Regions from separate parts of the Moritella sp. 24 genome, predicted to be linked through region 2. Evidence: predicted binding sites of a transcription regulator. Region 2 holds the regulator's gene; the other holds the start of a gene.
The links. The regulator sigma-54, encoded in region 2, starts transcription at its own class of promoters, with help from an activator protein. The targets are predictions, from matches to a motif close to GTTGGCACGNNNNTNGNNT.

Region 1: hmpA (NO-inducible flavohemoprotein) is a predicted target of sigma-54. The motif match lies at 2,184-2,202, and genes of this name have one in related genera.

Annotation. Positions count from the first base shown of each region.
Region 1 covers NZ_CP056123.1:2,408,527-2,416,455, forward strand. Annotated here, with positions in the region: gene HWV00_RS10780 (Sbal_3080 family lipoprotein) at 1-279, opposite strand, end outside; gene HWV00_RS10785 (GNAT family N-acetyltransferase) at 356-856, opposite strand; gene HWV00_RS10790 (GNAT family N-acetyltransferase) at 840-1,376, opposite strand; gene HWV00_RS10795 (GNAT family N-acetyltransferase) at 1,431-1,955, opposite strand; gene hmpA (NO-inducible flavohemoprotein) at 2,266-3,456, shown strand; tRNA gene HWV00_RS10805 (tRNA-Val) at 3,552-3,627, shown strand; tRNA gene HWV00_RS10810 (tRNA-Val) at 3,649-3,724, shown strand; gene HWV00_RS10815 (hypothetical protein) at 3,895-4,926, opposite strand; gene HWV00_RS10820 (lyase family protein) at 5,158-6,534, shown strand; gene HWV00_RS10825 (hypothetical protein) at 6,706-7,632, shown strand; gene HWV00_RS10830 (DASS family sodium-coupled anion symporter) at 7,639-7,929, opposite strand, start outside.
Region 2 covers NZ_CP056123.1:4,399,352-4,407,280, reverse strand. Annotated here, with positions in the region: gene tldD (metalloprotease TldD) at 1-391, shown strand, start outside; gene yjgA (ribosome biogenesis factor YjgA) at 523-1,074, opposite strand; gene pmbA (metalloprotease PmbA) at 1,200-2,540, shown strand; gene mgtE (magnesium transporter) at 2,698-4,059, opposite strand; gene rapZ (RNase adapter RapZ) at 4,205-5,068, opposite strand; gene hpf (ribosome hibernation promoting factor) at 5,272-5,559, opposite strand; gene HWV00_RS19660 (RNA polymerase factor sigma-54) at 5,591-7,096, opposite strand; gene lptB (LPS export ABC transporter ATP-binding protein) at 7,145-7,870, opposite strand; gene lptA (lipopolysaccharide transport periplasmic protein LptA) at 7,886-7,929, opposite strand, start outside.

The DNA.
Region 1 (7,929 bases), 2.0 Mb from region 2:
GATGAATGTACGTAGATCCCAGCTCCAACGTGATACATAAGTTAGCGTCAAGTCTGCTGGATCAGGCTGGGTACCATCACTTACTACTGTACATTTATGTGCATTGTCCAAGCACCAAGTTTGCATTGTATCTAAAAATACAGCGCGCGTTGCTTCGTCTTTTACAATCGTAATATTAGTAGATTGTAACTCTGACGAAATAGGTGTAGCTGTATATTTAGGGGCTGCACAAGCAGTAAGGAGAAGTGGTAAAGCAAGGATCAGTAACTTCTTATTCATGATGAAATCCATAGTTAAAAAAATATGATTATACATAAAACATGTTTAGACTAAGCCTTAATTTTATCTAGAATACTTATAGCATCTTTTCGATCAATACTTCATCTATGTATTTACCGCCAATTTTAGCGTGTTTTTTAGCAATGCCTATCACTTCAAAGCCTTGCTTCAGGTAAGTCGCTAATGCATCTTTATTATCGTCTCGAACATAAGCAAATAACTTCTCATAACCCTTAGATTTTGCTAATTCAAATGTTAAATTAAACAAGCCCGATGCGATCCCTTGCCTTCTATAACTGCTATCTACATATGTACCTATGATCCCGACATGATCGAAAGCGTGTGTATAAGTAGCAAACGGTTCTACATTTTGAAAACCTACAACTGTTGATTCTTCAGAGTTGATTGCAACATTAAAGACGCCTCTTTCAGGGAAGTCCTTTATAAATTGCTCTTCCTCTTCCAAAGAAAATGTAGAATCAAGAATGGTATAAAGACCATCTTCAATGATAGGGTTTAATATGTTGATGATGCCTTGTGCATCTGATTTTTGAACGTCTCTAATTATCAATTTCATTTTGTTCCTTGGAAATACTATGCACTCTTTTTATCATTTGGATATCAATAATGACAGAGCCTTCATAATCAGTTTTAAGACAAGCTCCACTTTCTTTAAACCCATGACCACGATAGAATTTTATGGCCGATTGATTACAATCTAAAACATAGAGTGATATATATTCAACGCCTTCACGTATTGCTTCTTGCTCAAGTAATTTTAATAACAGACTGCCGAAGCCTTGATCATAAACACTAGGGCAAAGATAAAGCTTACTCAATTCAATTGCTTTAAGTCTGCTACGATCATTATTGTAAGATAAAAAACCAACAACTTGATTCCCAACTTCAGCAACAATCACGTTTTCTAAATGCTTGCCAATTATCTCTGACCACTCTGCTTTTCTTCGAGCTAACGTATAACTATCGATGTAGCCTTTTGGCATTAAACCTTCAAATGCAGAGTCCCAAGACGCTATATGAATTGATGCTATTAGTTGCACGTCTTTAATTGACGCTTCTCGTGTACTGAATTCCATAATATCCTTTAACATACTAACAAGGTACCAGCTATCCTACATCTACTTATATATTTAAATTTTCAGGTGGTATATCTGAAGTGCCTGATTTTCATTTCCTACAGTCATATAGCTAGGTATTGAACCCACTAACTCAGCACCCGATTTTTTTGCCACGCGAATACTCGCAATATTCTTTTCAAGGCATCTAAATTCAATTATTTTCGCGTCAGTGTTCCCTAATAAAAAAGACGATAACTGAGCTATGATCTTAGCTATAATTCCATTGCCGTGCACTCTATGTGACAACCAATAGCCGACTTCTGCAACGCCGTCCTCAGCAGAAATAGACTTGATGCCAAAGACACCACAAGCTTGCATATTGAACTTTATTTTAAACCAGTAAGAATCTAATAACCCACTACTTATACGTTCGACTATATATTGATGAGCTGATACTTCATCTCGAACATCATCAACCCAATATAAATACTTTCCGAGTTGTGAGCGGCTGAATTCGACTAAATTCAGTATTACTGAAGAGTCACCTTCCTCTAAAGAAACCAATTCAATACTGTCCGAAATATGTAATATCGTCATTTGCCCCCTCATAGCCAAGTTATTTAATTTCCTTTCTAAACATCAGCTTAACAATTTAACGTCTCAAGGTAAACGAGCGTAAATATTCAATATTCATGAGGTAATTACACGCAAAAAGTTGTCATTTAGACATCGCAGTTGTAAATATGACAACGCACAAGAGTTGTCTCAATAACAACAAAGTTAAAGTTAAAAACATCAAACGCAACATTATCAATAGCTTAAAAAGTTGGCACAGCTAATGCTATACAGAGAATATAAACATTGATGTAGATCAATTTATTTCACTAACCTATACAAGGTAGCTATTATGTTAACGCAACAAACTATTGATATTATCAAAGCAACTGTCCCAGCTGTTTCTGCTCATGCTAATGATATTACAGCGCATTTTTATCCTTTGATGTTTAGAGAATACCCAGAAGTAAAACGTTTTTTCAACCAAAGTAACCAAGCGGGTAATGCACAACCTAAAGCACTGGCAAATGCGCTTGTTGCTTATGCAGGTAACATCGACAACCTGTCTGTATTAGAAGCCGCTGTAAACCGTATTGTGAACAAGCACGTTTCTCTTAATATCCAGCCAGAGCAATACGAAATTGTTGGTGAATGTTTATTAAAATCAATCAAAGCTGTATTAGGTGATGCTGCAACAGATGCTGTGATTGATGCATGGGGACTTGCATACTGGCAGCTTGCAGACCTACTCATCGGTGCTGAAGAAGCAGCGTATACCGCCAATGCAGAAAAAGAAGGCGGCTGGCGTGATGAACGTGAGTTCAAAGTTGCCACAAAAACAGCAGAAAGCGATAACATTACCTCTTTCTATCTGACTCCGACAGATGGTAAGCCAGTGACTTCATTCATACCGGGTCAGTTTATTGGTTTAGTATTAAACATTGATGGTGAAGAAACACGTCGTCAATACAGTTTATCTGATTCACCGAACGCAGAATACTTACGTATTAGTGTTAAACGTGAAGATGGAGGTGCTGTATCTAACTACTTGCACAATCACATTCAAGCTGGTGATACACTACAAGTATTAGCGCCTGCAGGCGACTTCATTCTAAAAGATAACAGCAAACCTGTTGTACTTGTTACTGGTGGTGTTGGTATTACACCAGCGATCAGCATGTTAAACAGTTTAGTTGGCACAGACCGTCCTATTCACTTCATCCATGCTGCAATAAACAAAAACGTACATGCGTTCCGTGACCATGTCATCGATCTTGCTGCGAAAAACGACAACCTAAAACCGTATTTCGTCTACAGCGATGCAACAGAAGAATGTAAACCCGATGCAACCGGATTTATTAACTTAGCAATGCTAGAAGAAAAAATTGGTCACGACCGTGATGTAGAATTCTACTTCTTAGGTCCAAAACCTTTCATGCAAGCAATGAACAACTTCGCGCCAAAACTAGGAATTCCGGCTGAAAATGTTCATTTTGAATTCTTTGGTCCTGCAGAAGATTTAAATATCGACCCAACTGCTTAGTTTTAAAGCGAAAGATAGATATTATTTAAAAAAGACTTGATGATAATGGGGATGCGGGATAATATTTGTCTCGTCTTAACGACATACCAAATATTGCTCGCTTAGCTCAGTTGGTAGAGCGCTAGCTCGACATGCTAGATGTCACAAGTTCAAGTCTTGTAGCGAGCACCATTTTTTAATGGTACAAATTCCGCGTCCTTAGCTCAGTTGGTAGAGCGCTAGCTCGACATGCTAGATGTCACAAGTTCAAATCTTGTAGGACGCACCAAATAATGAAGCCTTGCTCAATGAGCGAGGTTTTTTTATGTCTAAAATTCAGGTATAAATCAAACAACGTATTCTGCAACACAATACTGCTGATTAACACCCTCTCTTTTTAAATCATAAATTCACAATCAATATCATTCATATGTTGATAATTAAATGATTGAACATCAACTATTTACAGTCTGCTAAACATACATTTGTACTATTACAGCCATTCTTCAAAATATTTAACTGTGTAACAACAATCGTTTTTAACTCTGCAACCGATGTTAAGTAACTAACATCACCCTGTTTCAAAATTTGGCATTCAGGAAAACTCAATCTCAACTTGTTCATTTGATTGTCGATGACCTTAATATTAGTCATTAGCTTGTCTGCATACGTAGCGACTAATACATCAGCATCTTCTTTAGCAAGCACAGACAACCCAGTTAAGATCTCCCCTTCGCCCGCAAAGTGCGCAGTTATTGCAAATCCAACATCTTTATACCACTCACGCACCGCTAACAGTGGCACCAAATCGGTATTAATGCCTTGGTTAGCCATACTTAAAGCAGGTATTTCAGCAAAAATTGCATCATGGTTCTCCTGTGCGTTGACGTATTTTATCATCGCCGGAAATAACATCTTAATATCAGCAAGTTTTAATTGTTCATTTACAGCTAACGCTAACGTCTCCTTCTTCGCTTTACGCCAGTCAGCAGAAAACCAACAAAACATCCCTGCATTATCCAAACACGTTTGAATTGCACGTAATGATGAAGTTGTTCCCAATGCATTTGTTGCCACAAAAGGAACGAGTTTTTTATTTAACGGTGTTAAAATTGTTAGCTGCTGCTGTAACTTTGCTAATCTAAAATCCATCTCATAGTCATTAAAACAAGTATCCCTAAACGTCCACATCGCTTCCGGTGTACTTTGAAGTAACTGGATCATCGTAGCGAGTTGTTCAACACCAGCAGCTGAAACTTGAAAACAGCTGTGTAATGCGGTCGGTAAATTTGCGATTAACGGTTTATATTGTTCCGCTAACTGCTGACTATTCGCTAACACCGAATCAAGTTCTAACAATTGGAATTCAATAGCTTCAAGCGTCATCAATCCTGGTATACCCAAGCAGCTTAACTGTTTAGCAGCACAAGTCTGCAAATCAATTTCTGGCGTTTTATCCTGTTGCAAACCAGTTGTTTCCAAAGATGACATTATTTTATCCTAATAAAGATGACGTTATGCACACTAACCGCATGTTCAGTAAATGCTAAATGTTCAATTAACACCAGCTTACCTTATTCTTAAAACTTAATCGACCTACTTCATCGCACTCTTCATTCGCTATACTGTTTAATGATATATCTACATTTATTGGTATAAAAATAAGCTGCTTCTCACATAATGCCAGCCATTTTTATAACGAATGATGCTCAGGAGATAACGATGGTTAACACTCGAATTGAACGCGATAGCATGGGCGAGGTTCACGTACCTACCAATGCACTGTATGGCGCGCAAACACAACGTGCAATAGACAACTTTCCTGTTAGCGGTCAAACCATGCCAATTGATTTCATTAAATCATTATTATTGATCAAATCAGCGGCCGCACAAGCAAACCTCGCACTGGGACTATTATCAGAAGACATCGCCACTGCAATCTGTACGGCAGTCAGCCAATTACTCGCTGACGAAAACATCATGCAACACTTCCCTATTGATATCTACCAAACTGGATCTGGCACAAGTTCTAATATGAATGCCAACGAAGTGATCGCCCATCTTGCGAGTATTTATAGCCAAAGTAAGATCGATGCTAACGACCATGTAAATTACGGCCAAAGCAGTAATGATGTGATACCCAGTGCTATCCATGTTAGTGCCGCTATGTTAATCGATAAACAGCTGCTACCCGCCCTACAACATCTGCACCAAACAATTGTAGATAAAGCACTTAGTTTAAATCATTTTGTCAAAACAGGTAGAACTCACTTAATGGATGCAATGCCAGTACGCATGAGCCAATCATTATTCAGTTGGGCAGCACAGATCAATTACAGTATTCATAATATCAAACTATTAAACCCCAAATTGCTACAACTTGCGCAAGGAGGAACCGCCGTAGGCACGGGAATTAATGCTCATCCCGAATTCACAACTCACTTTAATCATAAATTATCGGCATTAACAGGACTTCGCTTTAACAAGGCAGACAATTTTTCATTTTTGATGGCAACACAAGACACCGCTGTCGCGCTATCCGGTCAATTGAAAACAACCGCGGTATCGTTAATGAAAATAGCCAATGATCTTCGTTGGATGAATTCGGGTCCACTGGCAGGATTAGGCGAAATAAGCTTACCCGCCTTACAACCAGGTTCATCCATCATGCCCGGTAAAGTAAACCCGATTATTCCCGAATCAGCTGCGATGGTTGCAGCGCAAGTGATCGGTAATGATGCTGCAATTACTATTGGTGGGCAATCAGGTAATTTCGAACTCAACGTCATGCTCCCTCTGATAGCTGCTAATCTAATAAGCAGTATTAATTTACTTGCATCAAGTAGTCGATTAATGGCAGACAAAGCCATTGCCGACTTTCAGGTACAAGAACAAGCATTAACACAAGCTCTTTATAAAAACCCTATTTTAGTCACCGCGCTTAATCCCGTCATTGGCTACCTTAAAGCGGCCCAAATTGCCAAGCAGGCCTATAAAGAACAACGCCCTATAATTGATGTTGCAGAAGAAAATACCGATTTAACACGAGAAGAACTCACTAAATTATTAGATCCATTAGTTTTAACGAGGAATAACTAACACCAGACAGATTAAATAGGTGAATTATTTTTATTATTAAGGAACAATATAATTTGGCATAAGAGTTGATTGTTAATAATTAGCTATTTAAATGTTTATTAAAAACTGTTTAAATGTTGTAGCAATTATTGATTGATATAAATTCAGTGAATTCAAAGAAAGCGGTGATCTATGACGAAAATGCCAATATTAGACCAATTCATTCAGCGCCATCAGTTGGACGCCAACTATTTAGTACATGCATCAGATCATTTTTCGGCTGCACTACTAAGTATCGTCGCGCACCAAAAACAAGCAAAAGAAACCTTTATTGTTGGCATCAATGGCTGCCAAGGTTCAGGTAAATCAACGCTTGCTGATTATCTAGGTACTCGACTAAGCACAGAGTACGACCTAAACGTCGCTGTATTATCACTTGATGATTTTTATTACAGTAATCGTCAACGTAACGATCTTGCCAACCAAATACATCCTTTATTACGTACCCGAGGTGTACCGGGTACGCATGACATCAACCTTGCTAATGCAACATTAGACAAACTCTGTGCAGGGGCAACACCAAGCGACCCCGTGTTATTACCGCGTTTTAATAAGTTTGCAGACAATCCCTACCCGCAATCTCAATGGCCTATTGTTGATCGCCCTATCGACGTGATCATATTAGAAGGTTGGTGTTTAGGCGTTCAACCGCAGTTAATGAAAGACCTTATTTATCCAATTAACAAACTTGAAGCTAAAAGAGATAAATATGGTATTTGGCGTAGCTATGTAAATCAACAGCTCAAGCAAAACTACCAAGGGCTATATCAACGTATAGACGATTGGATAATGTTAAAAGCGCCGAGCTTTGATAGCGTACATGAGTGGCGACTAGAGCAAGAAAACAAACGTCAAACCCTACAAGAAAATGAAGATCATAAACAAAAAGAAACATTCATGACCAGTGCTGAAGTACGCAACTTTACCGCTTACTTCCAACGTATCACAGAGCAATGTTTAGCCACGCTGCCAGAGCAATGTGACTGGGTCTACGAATTAGACAATAAGCGTAATATTATTAATACAGTGCACCCACAAGTCGAAAGTGCACCGACATAATAATGCTTAGCCAAAACTAACGAAGGTCAGAATTGCGGTATACACAAGCGCTAGTCCAGCAAGGCCCATGATAAGTCCAACTCTTGCCATATCCTTGCTGGCAACTAACCCTGTTGCATAAGCCAAAGAATTAGGTGGTGTTGATACCGGTAATATCATTCCCAGCGATGCAGAGCAAGCCACAACAATAAGCATCACCAGCAGAGACAGATCATTCATCGACGTCGCAACCGCAGCTGCTATTGGCATTAATAGATTTGCCGTTGCCGTATTTGAGATAAAGTTTGCCATCAACCA
Region 2 (7,929 bases):
ATCATTTGCTCATTTGCCGATGCCGCGTATGACAAATACATATATGTTACCAGGTGAACATACACCAGAAGAGATCATTAGCACGGTTGAGAAGGGCATTTATGCGCCTAACTTTGGTGGTGGTCAAGTTGATATTACATCGGGTAAATTTGTATTCTCAGCGTCTGAAGCATACTTAATTGAGAATGGTAAAATTACCACGCCAATTAAAGGTGCTACCTTGATTGGTAATGGTCATGAAGCAATGCAACATATCTCGATGGTAGGTAATGACCTAGCGCTAGATAAAGGTGTCGGTATTTGTGGTAAAGAAGGCCAAAGTGTTCCCGTTGGCGTTGGTCAACCGACATTGAAACTAGACAGTATGACGGTGGGTGGTACAGGTAGTTAATCTGCTCTCCATTTTCATGAGATAAAAATAAAGCCCTAGCAAGTATACGAATGACTTGTTAGGGCTTTATTGTTTGTGCCGTGTAGCGTTCGGTTTTCGACCGTTAGCTATTATTGCAACGCTGTAATATTTTACAGACCAGCGATGTCACGTAGGTGTTTAAAGATCTCTTTGCTTGGTTTTGCAGCTTTAAGCGGCTTTTCAGCTTTAATTTCTTTATTCACTTGGCGAATTAGTTGGCGAAGTTTTTGGCGGTCAGCATTTGGATATGTTTCCATTAATACTGTGATCGCAGCGTCACCACCGGCAATCAGTTCATCACGTACTATTTCTAGTTTCGCTAATTCAACCGTTGCTTGGTTATATTTATTGGTGATCTTGTCGTATGCCGCTTGAATTGGCTCAAGACCGTCGCTACGCATGATTTTGCACATATACGATAGATGTCTGCTGTAAGCATCAGTACGTACAACAATTTTTCTTGCTGTGACGATTGCTGCAAGCATCTCTTCTGAAAAACCCATCTTGGCAATTTCAGCTTTACTGAGTAAAGCGATAGCGCCAGCGAGTTTAAGCGTCTTGGCAATTTCAATTTTGTTTTCTGCACGACTTTGATATAGATCGTCGTCTTCAGCGCGTCGGTACGACTTTTCGCTGGTAATATTTCGTTCTCTTACGCTCATAATTTTCTTTTTCAAAACGATTGATATGTTAATTGTATCAGTTTATTGCTAATTGCGCAGTTGCAGCAGGAATTTTTATCGCAACATGGTATGCTTAATCTAGTATAACTTATTGAAACGAGCCCATGAACTTAAAACAGCAAATTACTTTAGAACAAAATAAATTGGAATTAGCCGTTACTCAAGCACTCGAGATCGCCAAAAAAGCGGGCGCGAGTGCTGCTGAAGTAGCTATTTCACGACAAACTGGCTTGTCTGTGAGTACACGCATGGGCGAAGTTGAAAATGTTGAATTTAATCACGATGGCGCGTTAGGTATCTGCGTATACCGCGGTCAACGTAAAGGTAATGCATCAACATCCGATTTAAGTGAAGCGGCAATTCAAAGTACCGTTGCAGCAGCGTTAGATATTGCATTGCATACAGCGGAAGATGAGTTTGCTGGTCTTGCTGATCGTGAACTGATGGCGTTTGAACCTGAAGATTTAGATTTATGCCACCCGGTTGAAATTGAACCTGAATATGCGATTGAACAAGCGTGTCTGACTGAGCGTTTAGCATTGGCTCAAGACCCACGTATTGTGAACAGTGAAGGTGCGTTTACCAGCCATAGTAGCATTAAAGTTTATGGTAATAGTCATGGCTTAGTGAATGGTTACGCAAGTACACGTCATAGCATGAGCTCTGTATTGATTGCAGAACAAGATGGTGCAATGGAGCGTGACTACGGTTACTCAATGGCTCGTGACGCAAGTAAATTGTGGACACCTGAACAGATTGCAACTGAAGCCGTTAATCGTACTGTAGACCGTTTGGGTGCGCGTAAGATTGATACATGTAATGTGCCTGTGATTTTCCATCATGATGTTGCAAGTAGCTTGATGGGTCAACTTGTTATGGGCATCAGTGGTGGTAGCTTATACCGTAAATCATCATTTTTGCTCGATAAGTTGGGTGAGCAGATTTTCCCTGAGTGGTTAAACATTCAAGAACGTCCGCATATCATGGGTGGTTTAGCATCATCTATGTATGACGCTGAAGGTGTGCGTACTAAAGATCTGAATGTGGTTGAACAAGGTATCTTGAACAGCTACTTATTAACCAGTTACAGCGGCCGTAAATTGGGCATGCAAACGACAGGTCATGCTGGTGGTATCCACAACTGGAATGTAACAGGCAAAGGCGAAACATTAGGTCAGCTTTGTCGTCAGATGGGCACTGGCTTGTTAGTGACTGAGTTGATGGGACAGGGCGTTAATATTGTGACGGGCGATTACAGCCGTGGCGCGTCAGGTTTCTGGGTTGAAAACGGTGAGTTACAATATCCTGTACACGAGATCACGATCGCGGGTAACTTAACAGATATGTTTAAAAATATTGTTGCTGTCGGTAAGGATGTGGATGTTCGCAGCAGTATCTTAATGGGTTCTACATTATTAGAATCTATGCAGATTGCGGGTAACTAATATTACCGATAGGTGAAGTTTAAGTGGTTCAATGTACTTAGCATTGAATTTACTAGCAACTGAACGAAAAAAGCCTGTGTTATCAAACACAGGCTTTTTTATATCGATAAGGTTACAACGGTGCAACTGCGATTGTAGCGTCGCTATTTAAACGCGGCTACGATCCGTAAACCAGAGTGGCCATACCTAAGAAAGCAAAGAGGCCAACTACATCTGTTACTGTTGTCAGTGCCATACCACCTGCTAAGGCGGGGTCGATATTGTATTTCTTCATGACCAGAGGAATGACAACCCCTGCAAGTCCACCCATTGCCATATTGATAAACATGGCGCCACCAATGATCAAACCAAGTGACGGGTCACCTTTCCATAACGATACGATGATAGCGATAGATATTGCCCAGATAGCGCCGTTTAGTGCACCTACCATGGCTTCTTTACCAATTAACCAACGGCTATTTTCGTCACTAATATGACCAACCGCCATACCACGAATAACGAGTGCGAGGGTTTGATTACCGGCAATACCACCCATGCTTGGTACAATCGTCATTAAAATAGCGAGGGTCGCTAATTGTTCTAATGTTGCTTCAAACATATTAGATACAGAAGCTGCTGTGAGGGCTGCAATTAAATTAACTCCAAGCCATAGCGTTCGACGTTTGGTACTTTGTATCACGGGAGCGAAGGTATCTTCGTCGTCATCCATACCCGCCATACCCATCATGTCATGCTCGGCATTTTCACGGATAATATCAACCACGTCATCAATCGTAATACGACCGAGTAATTTACCCGAATCATCTAGAACAGGTGCTGAGATCCAATCATGACGTTCAAACAGTTTAGCTACTTCCGAGGTATCAAGCGTGGCAGGTAAGGTCTCTGCTTCGCGATCCATTATGGTACTAATAACACTGTTCGGGTCTGTTGTTAACAACATAGCTAAAGGAACATCACCAATTAAGCGGTCATCTTTATCAACCACATATAAGGTATCTGTCGCTTCAGGTAGTTCTCCGCGTAAGCGAATGTAGCGTAAGATAACATCAACAGTTACATCTGGTCTTAAGGTAATAGTATCAGTATCCATGATACTGCCAGCAGTGTCTTCTGGATACGCCATCGCGGTTTCTAAGCGGTGACGATCTTGGGTATCCATTTGGGTGATAACTTCTTGGTAGATGCTGTCTGGTAGGCTACGTAATACATTGGCTAAATCATCGGTGTCTAAGCCTTCTGTCGCAGCCACTAAAGACTCAGTATCCATTAGTTTTAGAATACTGGTTTTTGCATCTTCATTGAGTTCGTCGAGGATTTCACCCTGTAATTCAGGGTCTGTTAATCGCCACAGCACTTTACGTCCCGCTGGTGGCGATGATTCCAATAATAGGGCAATATCACAAGGGGGCGTTTGGTAGAGCATCCGCTTTACGTGAACAAACATACCACTATCAAGTGCTTCGTTCACTTCGCTTAAGCGTAGGTGTGTGCTTTCATGCTCCATCTTTTCTGGCATATGTCGTCCCCATTCTTAAATACTAGAACTGCGAGCTTTCACTCGCGCTGTGCGATTCTAGCTTAATCTTCATTTATAATCAGTATTAACAATAAATTATAATCATTATCTATTTTTATTGCCTGTTGAGTAACTAAGCGAATACTTAGTTGTTCTTATGTTTATTCTTTTCTAATGTTTGGTGGCGTGTTTGTACCACTCGATCTTGCAATTTAAAGCTTTTTGCTAGCTGCTCGGCAATAAATACAGAGCGATGCTGACCACCAGTGCAACCAATGGCAACAGTTACATAGCTACGATTGTTCTTTTCAAGTAGCGGTAACCAAGTCGTTAATAAGTTTTCAATTTGTAGTGTAAAACTCATGACTTCAGATTGCTGACTGAGGTATTTGATTACTGGTTCATCAAGCCCTGTATAAGGTTTTAGCTCTGGGATCCAATGCGGGTTTGGTAAAAATCGTACGTCGAATACATAATCTGCATCCATTGGTAAACCGTGTTTAAAACCAAAAGATTGAAATACTAAGACAAGCTGATTATTTTTCTTACCTAAAATACGCTCTTTTATTTGTTCACTTAACTCATGAATATTGAGTTCAGTCGTATCGATTTTTAAATCTGCGTGTAAGGCGATTGGACGTAAGCGTTTTTCTTCTATTTCAATCGCTTGAGATAATGAAAATTCACCTTTGGTTAATGGGTGAAGTCGTCTTGTTTCACTGTAGCGTTTGATTAGAACTGATTTATTAGTATCAAGGAATAAGCTTGTTAGCTCGGTGCTCGCTTTTAGCTCCTCAATAATGTCATTTAACTCTTTCTTATCAGTCGGTAGATTACGCACATCAATACTCACCGCGACTTTTTCTGTTTTGGCGTTTAAGGTTTGTAATAGTTGTGGTAATAATTTAACAGGCAGGTTATCTACGCAGTAGTAGCCTAGATCTTCAAGTACCCGTAATGCGATTGATTTACCGGAACCTGATTGGCCACTGACTATTATTAATTTCATCTTTTATCCTCACATCTGCGTAGCTAATATATCCTAGTGTTAGTCAAAATTAGGTAGCTAATTTAAAACTGATAGCGATATAAAATAATGGGCTCATTATCCCGCAATTGATTTGGATATGATATGTTTTAATTATGTCAGAAGCATTAATACCTAAAGGAAATGTTTATTTCCTTTAGGTTATTTATTAGTGGGACTAAAAATTAATGACGGATTAATTTTTCTTTGTGCTTAATCACTTGGCGATCAAGCTTATCCATTAAGCCATCAATTGCGGCATACATGTCATTATGCTCATGTACGGCAAAGATTTCACCCCCATTTAGATGTATTTTGGCTTCTGCAATTTGGAGTAGTTTTTCGACATTTAAAATCACATGGATATTGTTAATGTGATCGAAATGTCGTTCTAATTTGGAAAACTTGCTATCAACGTAATCTTTCAGTGAATCTGTAATGTCTACATGTCTACCTGTTAAATTAATTTGCATATATGTCTCCCATATGAAGGTTAGATGAGCCTTATAGCAGGCTCTTACGCTGATTAGATGGCGGTATGCTGAGCGCTTCTCGATACTTCGCAATAGTGCGTCGAGCCACTTTGATACCTTGATCAGCAAGTAAATCAGCAATCTTGCTGTCACTTAATGGTTTTATGGCATTTTCTGCCGCAACCAATTTCTTAATTAATGCGCGGATAGCGGTAGATGAGCACTCACCACCGTTATCTGTACTTACATGGCTTGAAAAGAAAAACTTCAATTCAAAAATACCACGTGGTGTATGCATAAACTTCTGCGTTGTGACACGAGAAATTGTTGATTCGTGCATTTCCACTTCTTCTGCAATATCATTCAACACCATAGGTTTCATGGCTTCATCACCATATTCAAAGAAATCCATTTGGCGTTGAACAATGCATTTTGTTACTTTTAGTAACGTTTCATTACGACTTTCTAAACTTTTAATAAACCATTTTGCTTCTTGAACATGCGTACGAATAAATTGTCCATCGCTACTATTACGGTTACCCGTCGATAGGCTTGAATATTCATTGTTCACTTTTAATCTTGGCACAATGTCAGGATTTAACTCGACTATCCACTGATTATTTTTTTTCTTTACCAGAACATCAGGGATAACATAGAGTCCTTCACTTTGATCTATGGCATTTCCAGGCCTTGGTTCTAGGCTCTGGATTAATTGCATGATCTCTTTGAGTTGAGGCTCTTTTAATTTTGTTTTACGGCTTAATTGACGATAGTCTCGATTACCTAATAAATCCATATGAGATTGGATTACTTGCTGACATTCGGTTAACCAAGGCGTGTTTTTGGGTAAGTGTTGAAGTTGGATTAATAAACATTCTTGTAATGAACGTGCAGCAACACCGATGGGATCAAAATGTTGGATACGTTTTAATACCGCTTCAACTTCATCTAATTCGATCTGCTCTTCGTCACTGTCATTGGTTTCTTGATGACCTATATTGACACTCGTTAGAATATCGTCACAAGTTTGGCTAAGGTAGCCATAATTATCGATGCCATCAATAATCGCGACTGCAATTGCACGGTCAGTATCGGAGAAGGGGGTTAATTCCATTTGCCACATGAGATGTTCGTATAAGCCTTCGCTGGTTTCACCTTGGTAAACTTGGTCTAAACCATCAATACCTGCGCTACCACCGCTGTGAGTTTGCGTTTGTGGGGTATAAACATCATCCCAGTTGCTGTCGTTAGGTAGCTCATCGGGCATTGAGTCGCTATTAAGCGCATCGCTCACTTCTATTTGGCTGGTATCAGTAATTGAGTCAGTACTATCAGCGTTAAGTGAATCATCGTTATCACTCTCATTTGACGGAGATGTGTTGGGATCTTCTTGTTCTAGCAGCGGGTTGCTGTCTAACGCTTCTTGAATCTCTTGCTGTAACTCCAAGGTCGATAATTGTAATAATCGAATCGCTTGTTGTAGCTGTGGCGTCATTGCCAGAGATTGACTCATACGAAGTTGTAATGATGGCTTCATCTAACGACTACTCTCTCTTCCTTAATGCGGCTATATATCAATATCAAACTATAGTCGGAATTGATCTCCAAGGTACACTTCTTTTACTTTTTCGTTGGACAGAATTTCTTCAGAAGTACCAGATGCGATTAAATGTCCGTGGCTTACAATGTAAGAGTGCTCACATACATCAAGCGTTTCACGTACGTTATGGTCGGTAATTAACACCCCTAAACCACGATCACGTAGATGCTGAATAATCTTCTTAATATCGCCGACAGAGATAGGATCTACACCTGCAAAAGGTTCATCTAATAAAATGAACTTGGGATCAGCGGCAAGTGCTCTTGCGATCTCAACACGGCGGCGTTCACCACCGGATAAGCTCATGCCTAAACTATCGCGAATATGGGTGATATGAAATTCTTCTAACAATTCTTCTAGTTTTTCTTCACGTTCAAAACGGCTTAATTCTGTGCGAAGTTCTAAGATCGCCATAATATTTTTCGTTACTGATAAACGGCGAAAAATAGACGCTTCTTGTGGTAAATAACCGATGCCTTGTTGCGCTCGAATATGCATAGGTTCATGCGTTAATTCTTGGTCATCAATGAAGATTTGTCCATGATCTCGCTTAACCAAGCCTACAACCATGTAAAAGGTCGTTGTTTTACCCGCGCCATTAGGCCCAAGTAAACCAACAATTTGTCCTGATTCGACTTCGAGACTCACATCTGAAACAACTTTACGTTTGTTGTAGCTTTTTGCTAAGTGTGATGCTTTTAAACGCGCCATATGAATGTATTTACTCTAATTAGTTTTGTTGTTTTCAGGAGTGAAAATTGTGATCACTC